3 regions of the Pantoea sp. PA1 genome follow, and region 3 is predicted to be linked to each of the others. Evidence: predicted binding sites of a transcription regulator. Region 3 holds the regulator's gene; each other region holds the start of a gene.
The links. The regulator LexA, encoded in region 3, represses DNA repair genes until DNA is damaged. The targets are predictions, from matches to a motif close to TNCTGTATGTACATACAGNA.
Positions count from the first base shown of each region.

Region 1: the regulator LexA is predicted to act here: its motif matches at 1,672-1,691, upstream of sulA (SOS-induced cell division inhibitor SulA).
Region 2: the regulator LexA is predicted to act here: its motif matches at 1,853-1,872, upstream of AC1V0D_RS02760 (DNA translocase FtsK 4TM domain-containing protein).

Region 1 covers NZ_JBXGEE010000001.1:598,180-601,458, reverse strand. The annotation lists gene yccS (YccS family putative transporter) at 1-874, shown strand, start outside; gene AC1V0D_RS03035 (TfoX/Sxy family DNA transformation protein) at 871-1,500, opposite strand; gene sulA (SOS-induced cell division inhibitor SulA) at 1,711-2,202, shown strand; gene ompA (porin OmpA) at 2,553-3,279, shown strand, end outside.
Region 2 covers NZ_JBXGEE010000001.1:525,000-528,278, forward strand. The annotation lists gene trxB (thioredoxin-disulfide reductase) at 1-801, opposite strand, end outside; gene AC1V0D_RS02750 (hypothetical protein) at 912-1,145, shown strand; gene lrp (leucine-responsive transcriptional regulator Lrp) at 1,320-1,814, shown strand; gene AC1V0D_RS02760 (DNA translocase FtsK 4TM domain-containing protein) at 1,933-3,279, shown strand, end outside.
Region 3 covers NZ_JBXGEE010000002.1:32,806-36,084, reverse strand. The annotation lists gene dinF (MATE family efflux transporter DinF) at 1-1,228, opposite strand, end outside; gene lexA (transcriptional repressor LexA) at 1,329-1,943, opposite strand; gene AC1V0D_RS10955 (diacylglycerol kinase) at 2,049-2,417, opposite strand; gene plsB (glycerol-3-phosphate 1-O-acyltransferase PlsB) at 2,545-3,279, shown strand, end outside.

The DNA of each region.
Region 1 (3,279 bases), on a different contig from region 3:
CCTGCTGACCAGTCTGTTTGTCTGTCAGCCTAACTACAACGCAACCCAGCGACGGCTGGCGTTGCGTATCGGCGGGACGCTGGCCGGTATTGCGATTGGCCTGCCCGTTTTATGGCTGGTGCCCTCCATAGAGGGTCAGTTAATCCTGATCGTTATCTCCGGCGTGCTCTTTTTTGCCTTCAGACAGGTCCAGTATGCGCAGGCCACGCTGTTTATTACGCTGCTGGTGCTGCTCTGCTTCAATCTGTTAGGTGAAGGATTTGAGGTCGCCCTGCCACGGGTGGTAGATACCTTACTGGGCTGTGGGCTGGCCTGGCTGGCTGTGGCCTTTATCTGGCCTGACTGGCGGTTCCGTCAGTTACCGGCCGTGGCAGAACGCACTCTGCAGGCCAACTGTCGTTATCTTGACGCCATCATGGAGCAGTATCATCAGGGCAAAGACAACCGACTCGCCTATCGCATTGCGCGTCGTGATGCGCACAATGCCGATGCTGAGCTGGCGTCGGTGGTGTCAAATATGAGCAGTGAAAGTCGCACCAGCCAGAAACTGCGTGAATCCGCTTTTCAGCTGCTCTGTTCTAACCACTCGTTTCTGAGTTACATCTCTGCACTGGGTGCCCACCGCGATAAGATCAGCGATCCGGCACTGCTGACGCTGCTGGATGACACCGTCTGCTACGTGGAAGATGTGCTGCAGACGGAGGTGGTCAGTGATGAACAGGCAGAGGCGATGCGCCAGCCGTTAGCTCAGCGCATCAGCCAGCTGGCCGCGGATGCAGACACGCGTGCGCCACTGGTGCTCCAGCAACTCGGTCTGCTGGTGGCACTGATGCCTGAAATGGCTCGCCTGCGCCGCACGCTACTCGCCGACTAACCTTTGCTGCTTCCGGGCGCTGTGTCAGACAACAGCGTGCGCTGAAACCAGGCGTTCAGCTCGGCCCGGGTTGCCTGCGGCAGTGCAGCAGCATGATGACCGGTGATTGCGCCCTGCAGCGCCAGCAATGTCTGAAATCCGACGTGCTGGTTGATGGCTTTCAGCTTCAGCCAGCACTGTTTGGCCCCCATCTGGTAAAGATGGTTGACGCTCATGATACCCGCGTCATACAACATCATCTCCAGACGGACACTGAGGTTGGGCAGATCTTTGAGGCGCGGTGAACCCTGCCTGTCCTGCAGCTCCAGCTGCGCCGTTTCCAGTGAGGCGGCGGAGAGCGCCAGCAGGTGCTCAGGATCGCGCCATAACGTCTCATCGACGCGGTAGTAATTGAGACTGACCAGCTTACCTCGCTTGCGAAACACCAGCGGCTGCAGAGGCCGATCGGTGATGTACGCCTGTAGGGGTTCACTGGCGCGCAGGTAGAGCTCACCCTGATTAATTAACGCGAAAACCACACTCTCAACCGCCAGTGCATACCCGCCGAACTGGGTACGGGACTCAATGGCTCCCAGTGGGGCCAGATGCGCTCTGGAGCGCTCTACAACCGGATTCACCTTTTTCATTGCACCACCTCCATGTCAGAAACAGATCGTAAATTGCCTTGGGTATCAGGCAATTAGAAGATAGGAAAAAGAGTAAGCGGGTTCAACGAATAAATAGTGGTTCGCCTAATCTTGTCGCGTTTTTGCGAGGCGTTTTCAGAAATTTGGGTTGATCTTTATCCAGGATGACAGTACTGTATATTCATACAGTCAACTGCTGGTGATTAACTTATGCGAACCCAACATCCTGATAATGCACGCTATGCTCATCGTTATGCGTCCTCTTCTGTTCCGGCGGCTCAGCCTGGTGGAATTACAGAGTTACGTTACAGTGAGCAGCCCGGAATGATGCAGATGTTACTGCTACCGTTATTGCAGCAATTGAGTCAGCAATCACGCTGGCAGCTGTGGTTAACCCCCGCGCATAAGTTGAATCGCGCCTGGCTGCAGGAATCGGGATTACCGCTGAATAAAAGCATGCACATCGCCGATTCAGAACGACTGAATGCGGTTGAGGCGATGGTCAGGGCGTTACGCACAGGCAATTACAGCGTGGTACTGGCATGGATCCCCTACGAGCTGGATGAAGATGAGCGTCGTCAACTGGAAAATGCAGCAGCAGAGGGTGAAGCGCTGGGGCTGATTTTGCGTTCAGGCGGGACATCGGAAGCGCCTCTCAGACCACAAAACCCCATAAAAATTCAGTCGGATTTGTTTCATTAAGTAAAAATAAGAAGTTTCTCAAGCTATTTTTCTTATCTGTCGTCGCTAAACCACTGATTCTGTTAGTTCGAGCATTGACAATGGTTTAGCAGGTTTTTCAGGCTTGCTGCCGCGACAATACTACCAGGCTAATTGTTAGAAATTGTGTATAAATCGCTGTTTTTTTACAGAAGCGCCTCACATCATACTTGTAAGTTTCCAATCTCGTTGTAGACTTTATCTCGCCAGGGTGCTCAATAACCTCCGTTTTTTGCGGTAGAGTCATAAGCGAGCGTTTTGACCCGGCGAAGGATTTAAACCAAGAGCAACCTTTTTGCTCATTGCCTATTTGGATGATAACGAGGCGCAAAATGAAAAAGACAGCTATCGCAATTGCAGTGGCACTGGCTGGCTTCGCTACCGTAGCGCAGGCCGCTCCGAAAGATGACACCTGGTACACCGGTGCTAAACTGGGCTGGTCTCAGTATCACGACACTGGCTACTACGGCCACGGTTACGAGAACAATAACGGTCCAACTCATGAAAGCCAGCTGGGCGCAGGTGCGTTCGTTGGTTATCAGGCAAACCCATACCTGGGTTTCGAGCTGGGCTATGACTGGCTGGGTCGCATGCCTAACAAAGGCACCGTGACTAACGGCGCATTCAAAGCACAGGGCGTTCAGCTGGCAGCTAAACTGAGCTACCCAATCTATGACGATCTGGACGTGTACACCCGTCTGGGCGGCATGGTATGGCGTGCAGATGCTACGCAGACTAACCCAACTACTGGCCGCATCAGCGACCACGACACCGGCGTATCTCCGCTGGCTGCTGTAGGTGTTGAATACGCACTGACCAAAAACTGGGCTACCCGCCTGGACTACCAGTGGGTTAACAACATCGGTGATGCACAGACCGTTGGTGCACGTCCAGACAACGGCATGCTGAGCGTAGGCGTTTCTTACCGCTTCGGTCAGGATGACGTCGCTGCACCAGCTCCGGCTCCGGCCCCAGCTCCAGCTCCAGTTGTTGAAACCAAGCGTTTCACTCTGAAGTCTGACGTTCTGTTCACCTTCAACAAAGCGACCCTGAAGCCAG
Region 2 (3,279 bases), on a different contig from region 3:
GGACTGTACTTTAATGTAGCCATTTTCCAGCGCCAGCTGTCCGTCGAAAATTGCGGTATTCGGGCTGTGGCCGATAGCGACAAACAGACCCGCCACATCCAGCGATTCGGTTTCCTCGTTCTGCGTCGAGCGCAGGGTCAGCCCGGTGACGCCCATCTGGTCACCGACCACCTCTTCCAGCGTGCGATGCGTGTGCAGCACGATATTCCCGTTGCGCACTTTTTCCATCAGACGATCAATCAGGATCTTCTCAGCACGGAAGCTGTCACGGCGATGGATCAGATGCACTTCAGACGCGATGTTCGCCAGGTAGAGTGCCTCTTCAACGGCCGTATTACCGCCGCCAATCACGGCCACTTTCTGGTTACGGTAGAAGAAACCGTCGCAGGTGGCGCAGGCAGAGACGCCTTTGCCTTTGAACGCCTCTTCGGAAGGCAGACCCAGGTAGCGCGCTGACGCACCCGTCGCAATGATCAGGGCGTCAGCCGTGTATTCGCCGCTGTCGCCGGTCAGACGGAACGGACGGTTCTGCAGATCAACGGTGTGGATGTGATCGAAAATGATCTCAGTATTGAATTTTTCGGCATGCTCATGCATACGCTCCATCAGTGATGGACCTGTCAGATCGTGCGGGTCGCCCGGCCAGTTCTCCACTTCAGTGGTCGTGGTCAGCTGTCCGCCTTTTTCCAGACCGGTGATCAGCACCGGGTTCAGGTTGGCGCGTGCAGCATAAACCGCTGCGGTATAACCCGCTGGGCCGGAGCCCAGAATGAGTAGCTTACTGTGTTTGGCCGTACTCATGCGTTCCTCAGTTTCATTCGGCTGACATAGCCTGCGATTGTAGGGAATATCCGGCAGCAATGACAAGGTTTAGGCAATTTTGTTAACGATAGCTGCAAGTGGCGTAGACGATGAATGGCAACTTTGCCTGTGCAATGCGCCAAAAGGGGGCAAAACTCCGCTTAAGCGGTGCAATAGCTGAAAAAACCTCATTTAAAAACAGTAACCCAGCGGTCTGTCTGGCATCTTGTCCTGAATTTGGTGATTTTACTTTGACAATCGCCTGCGCTTTTGCGAAAACATTATCAGAAGCGGATAACATTTATCGGAACAAAACAGGTTTTCATCGCCTGTTTTGCACTTAACGCCGAATAAAAGCAGCCTGGTATGGATAATGACGCATGATGTGGACAGACAGCATGCGTCATATCGATAAGTCTCACCCACAGGCTCTGTTAGCTCACTTCAAAAATGCCCCGAACAATGAGCGTTTTCAGGGTGTGGCAGGTAAAGGGAAGGAATGAAGAGAGACAATAATAATGGTAGATAATAAGAAACGCCCCGGGAAAGACCTCGACAGAATTGACAGGAACATTCTGAACGAACTTCAGAAAGATGGTCGTATTTCAAACGTAGAGCTTTCCAAACGCGTAGGATTATCGCCTACGCCATGTCTTGAGCGCGTGCGCCGTCTCGAACGTCAGGGATTTATTCTTGGCTACACCGCACAGCTGAACCCGCACTATCTTGATGCTTCTCTGCTGGTATTCGTTGAGATTACTCTGAATCGTGGTGCGCCGGATGTGTTTGAGCAATTTAACGCCGCTGTGCAAAAACTTGAGGAAACTCAAGAGTGTCACCTCGTTTCCGGTGATTTCGACTACCTGCTGAAAACGCGCGTTCCTGACATGTCTGCCTACCGTAAGTTGCTGGGTGAGACCCTGTTGCGCCTGCCGGGCGTAAACGACACGCGAACCTATGTCGTCATGGAAGAGGTCAAACAGAGCAATCGCCTGGTAATCAAGACTCGCTGATGCGGGGCAGGTGCAAAACCTGAGATATTTCGGTACACTCCTGTGAATTCATACAGGATCAGCGTCGGGCTTGCCCGACGCTGTTGCTTCTTACTTTACAGGCACCTGGAGAGTCCTCTTGAGCCAGGAATATACAGAAGATAAAGACGTTACGTTACAGTCGCTGAGCAGTGGACGTCGTCTGCTGGAAGCGTTGCTCATTCTGGTGGCGCTGTTTGCCATCTACCTGATGGTTTCACTGGTCAGTTTTAACCCTTCCGACCCGAGCTGGTCGCAAACGGCCTGGCATGAACCTATCCACAATATCGGCGGCAGCGTCGGTGCCTGGCTGGCTGACACCTTACTTTTCATCTTTGGTGTAATGGCGTACGCCATTCCGCCGGTTATCCTGGGTCTGTGCTGGATTGCCTTCCGTCAGCGCGATAATCAGGACTATTTTGACTACTTTGCTGTCGGGCTGCGCCTGATCGGCGTTCTTGCGCTGGTGGTCACCACCTGTGGCATGGCGGCACTCAACGCAGATGATATCTGGTACTTTGCCTCAGGCGGGGTGATCGGCAGCCTGGTGAGTAATGCCATCGCTCCCTGGTTCAGTCCGGCTGGCGGCACGCTGATGCTGCTCTGCGTCTGGGCGGCAGGTATCACGCTGTACACTGGCTGGTCATGGCTCACTATCGCCGAGAGAATTGGTGGGGTCGTGATGGGCGTGCTGACCTTTGCCAGCAACCGCTCCCGTCACGATGAACCCTGGCAGGAAGAGGATGAACAGGATTCGCGTGAGTATGATGACGCGCCTGTGCTGCATACCGGCGATCAGGATGATGATGTGCTGCTGTCTGCCCCCCGCAAAGCCGCTGAACCCTCACCGTCTGAGCAGGATCCGTTGCTGGCTAAAGCCGCCGCAGCCACCAGCGCGGCCGTCGCCACTACCGCAGAAGCGGCCGATGTGCTGCTGACTCCGGCTGCGCCTGTTGCAGCGGCAACGCCAGGAACTGCTGCGTCCGCGGCGCCTGCAGCCGTACCGCCGTCAGCGGTGCATCCAGCAGCAGAAAGCCTGTCGGCCTCCCAGCCAGCTGCGCCTGTGCAGCCGGCACCGGCTCAGAGCGCCCCTGCTTATGCGGCAGCGTCTGCGCCGACGGCAACGCAGAGTGCATCTGCGCCTGCTGCCGCACCTCCGCTTTATCACTTTGAAATGCCTGACGAGGCGCCAGCGGTTCCGGCGTTCAGTGCCTGTGACGATGATGAGCCGAAAATGGGGAACTGGCGCGACACGCCGGTCAACCCTGTGGTGCCCGCCGCAACAGCCGCGGTCACCGCCGCTGCCGCTGCCTCCCGAACCGCGACGCGCACGGCCCCGGTCTTTGACCTGGCACCTGAAACGAATCTGAATCCGCAGGTTAAGCAGGGTATTGGCCCGGCATTGCCGCGTCCTAATCCGGTAAAACTGCCTACCCGCCGTGAGCTG
Region 3 (3,279 bases):
ACAAACCGTGATTGCCCAGCACCGGCACGCTCAGCAGCGTCAGAAAATAGCCTGCGGCTGCCACCACCATGCTGTTACGCATCTCACGTCCGCGCGTTGCGCCGATAAACATCCCATCCAGCAGATAACACCAGACGCCGATCAGCGGCATAATCACCTGCCAGACCAGATAGCGGTCGGCCGCCTGCTGCACTGTCTGCAGAGAGGTCAGCAGCATCACGATCTGCGGGCCGGTAAAGGCATAAACCAGCGAGAAGAAGAGCGCCACCGCCGCCGCCTGTCGGCAGGCAGAGCGCCAGACGCGCAGCAGTTTGCTGCCATCTTTTGCGCCATGCGCTTCACCTGCAAACGCTTCGACGGCATAGGCAAAACCATCGAGCGCGTAGGCGGTAAAGGTAATGAACATCAGTAATACGGCGTTCACCGCGACCACCTCCGGCCCCAGCCTGGCGCCCAGCACGGTCAGCGAGGCGAAACAGAGCTGCAGCATAAGAGAGCGCAGCATAATATCCCGGTTGAGGCGCAGCAGCCGGGCGCTGTCACCGCGCCAGCTCTGTTTCAGCAGGCTGAATGGAATGCCGCGCAGCTTCAGAACCCGCCAGACCATCATGCCGCCGACGCCCAGCGTGATATATTCCGCCAGTGCCGTGGCGGTGGCTGCCCCCGCAACGCCCCAGTGCAGCCCCATGACCAGCCAGAGGTCGAGCACGATATTCACCAGGTTCCCCACCACCAGCAGGATCACCGGCGCACGCGCATACTGCACGCCCAGCAGCCAGCCCAGAATCACCAGGTTCGCCAGCGTGGCAGGCGCACTGAGCCAGCGGATCTGAATAAACAGTCCGGCCTGTGCCAGTACCAGAGGATCGCCGCCAACCAGATGGGTAGCCAGCTGAATAATGGGGTAACGCAGCGCGACAAACAGCAGACCCGCCAGCAACGCCATGATCAGCGGCTGGATCAGGGCGCGTGCCAGCGCCGTTTTGTCGCCTGCCCCGAAGGCCTGTGCCGTCAGGCCCGTGGTGCTCATGCGAAGGAAAAGCAGCAGCATAAAGAGGAAGCTGGTGACGGTCGTCCCGACCGCGACCCCGCCAAGATAGACCGGGCTGTCGAGATGACCAATCACTGCCGTATCGACCACGCCCAGTAAGGGAACGGTGATATTTGACAGGATCATGGGCAGCGCGAGCCGCCAGAGATTTTTATCGGTTGCCGTGATAAAGCGCATTCGCCATTCCGTGCTCAGTGTCGCTGCGCAGAGGCGGCAGCGACAAAATCAGGGCAGACAGAATAGCACCAGAAAAGGCGAATGCACGCAGGCGTCAGAATCAGAGCCATTCGCCGTTGCGTACGACACCCACCGCCAGACCTTCCACGGTCAGCGACTGGGCACGCGTATCGACAACAATCGGGTCGAAGTCGCTGTTTTCAGGCAGCAGATGCACGATAGCACCCTGCTTTTTCCAGCGTTTCACCGTCACTTCATCGTCAATGCGGGCCACCACGACCTGGCCATTGCGCACATCCTGCGTTTTATGCACCGCGAGCAGGTCGCCGTCCATAATCCCGATATCTTTCATCGACATTCCGCTGACGCGCAGCAGGAAATCCGCCGAAGGTTTGAACAGGCCCGGATCGACTTTGTAATGCGTCTCGATATGTTCCTGCGCCATGATGGGCTCACCGGCAGCAACCCGGCCAATCAGCGGTATGCCTTCTGAGGCTTCTTCTTCCATTAGCAGACGGATGCCGCGCGATGCGCCGGAGACAATCTCAATGACGCCTTTGCGCGCCAGCGCTTTCAGATGCTCTTCTGCCGCGTTTGGCGAGCGGAAACCCAGCTGCGCGGCAATCTCGGCACGCGTAGGCGGCATGCCTGTTGAAGTAATATGGTCGCGAATCAGGTCATAGACCTGCTGCTGCCTGCTGGTTAATGCTTTCATCCCGCCCCCTGGTTGTTTATACAGTCGCTGTGAGTATATACAGGTATTGGCGAAATGAAAACCGATTGTCAGGGAAAACGCGGCCTGAGCCGCGTTATGGAAGGTTTATCGCAAATGTGTCCAGAGCAGCGCGATCCAGACAAACAGGGCCAGTAAGATAGCCAGCAGTACCGCTGCCGAACCCATATCTTTTGCCCGGCCCGCGAGCGGATGATGCTCCTGACCGATGCGATCGACCACCGCTTCAATGGCGCTATTGAGGATTTCGACGATGACCACCAGCACCACCGACCCAATCATAAGGATGCGCGAGATCACATCAACGTCCAGCCAGCACGCGATAATGATCGCCGCCAGCGCAGCCAGGGCTTCCTGACGAAACGCCGCTTCATGTTGCCACGCGGCACGCAGCCCCTGCCAGGAGTAACCGGCGGCTTTTACTATTCTGATAAGTCCGGTGGCATTATTTGCCATGTGTGGGAACCCTTTTATCGGATTGACGTCAATGTCTGGGCTGCGTGCATTTGGCACCACCACAGATCTTCGCTGCACTTTCTGGTATGCTTGCGGCGCTTTGCTAACAAGAGGCTTCATGTTGTCTATGTCAGGTTGGCGTAAACTTTATTATAAATTGCTTAATTTACCACTCTCGTTTCTGGTAAAGAGTAAGGCCATTCCGGCCGATCCCGTGTCTGAACATGGTCTGGATCCGACCCGACCTATTATGTATGTTTTGCCTTACGATTCGAAGGCTGACTTACTGACTTTGCGCGCGCAGTGTCTGCGGCATCATCTGCCCGATCCGCTCTCTCCACTGGAGATTGATGGTTCCCTGCTGCCTCGCCACGTCTTTATCCACGATGGCCCGCGCGTCTTCCCCTATTTTGTACCCAGCGTGGAATCGGTGAAAATTTTCCACGATTACCTGGACCTGCATCGCAATAATCCCACGCTGGATATTCAGATGCTGCCCGTCACCGTGATGTTTGGCCGCGCACCGGGACGTGAAGTTCAGGGCGAAGCCACACCACACCTGCGGGTGCTGAACGGCGTGCAGAAGTTCTTTGCGGTCATCTGGCATGGGCGCGACAGCTTTGTCCGCTTCTCGCCGACCGTGTCGCTGCGGCGTATGGCCACGGAACATGGGACAGATAAGTCGATCGCGCAGAAGCTGGCCCGCGTCGCGCGTATCCATTTTGCCCGTCAGCGGCTGGCTGCGATTGGCCCGCGTTTACCGGCCCGTCAGGATCTGTTTAATCGCCTGCTGCAATCCAAAGCGATTGAAAAAGCCGTAGAAGATGAGGCGCGCAGCAAAAAAATCTCCCATGAGAAAGCG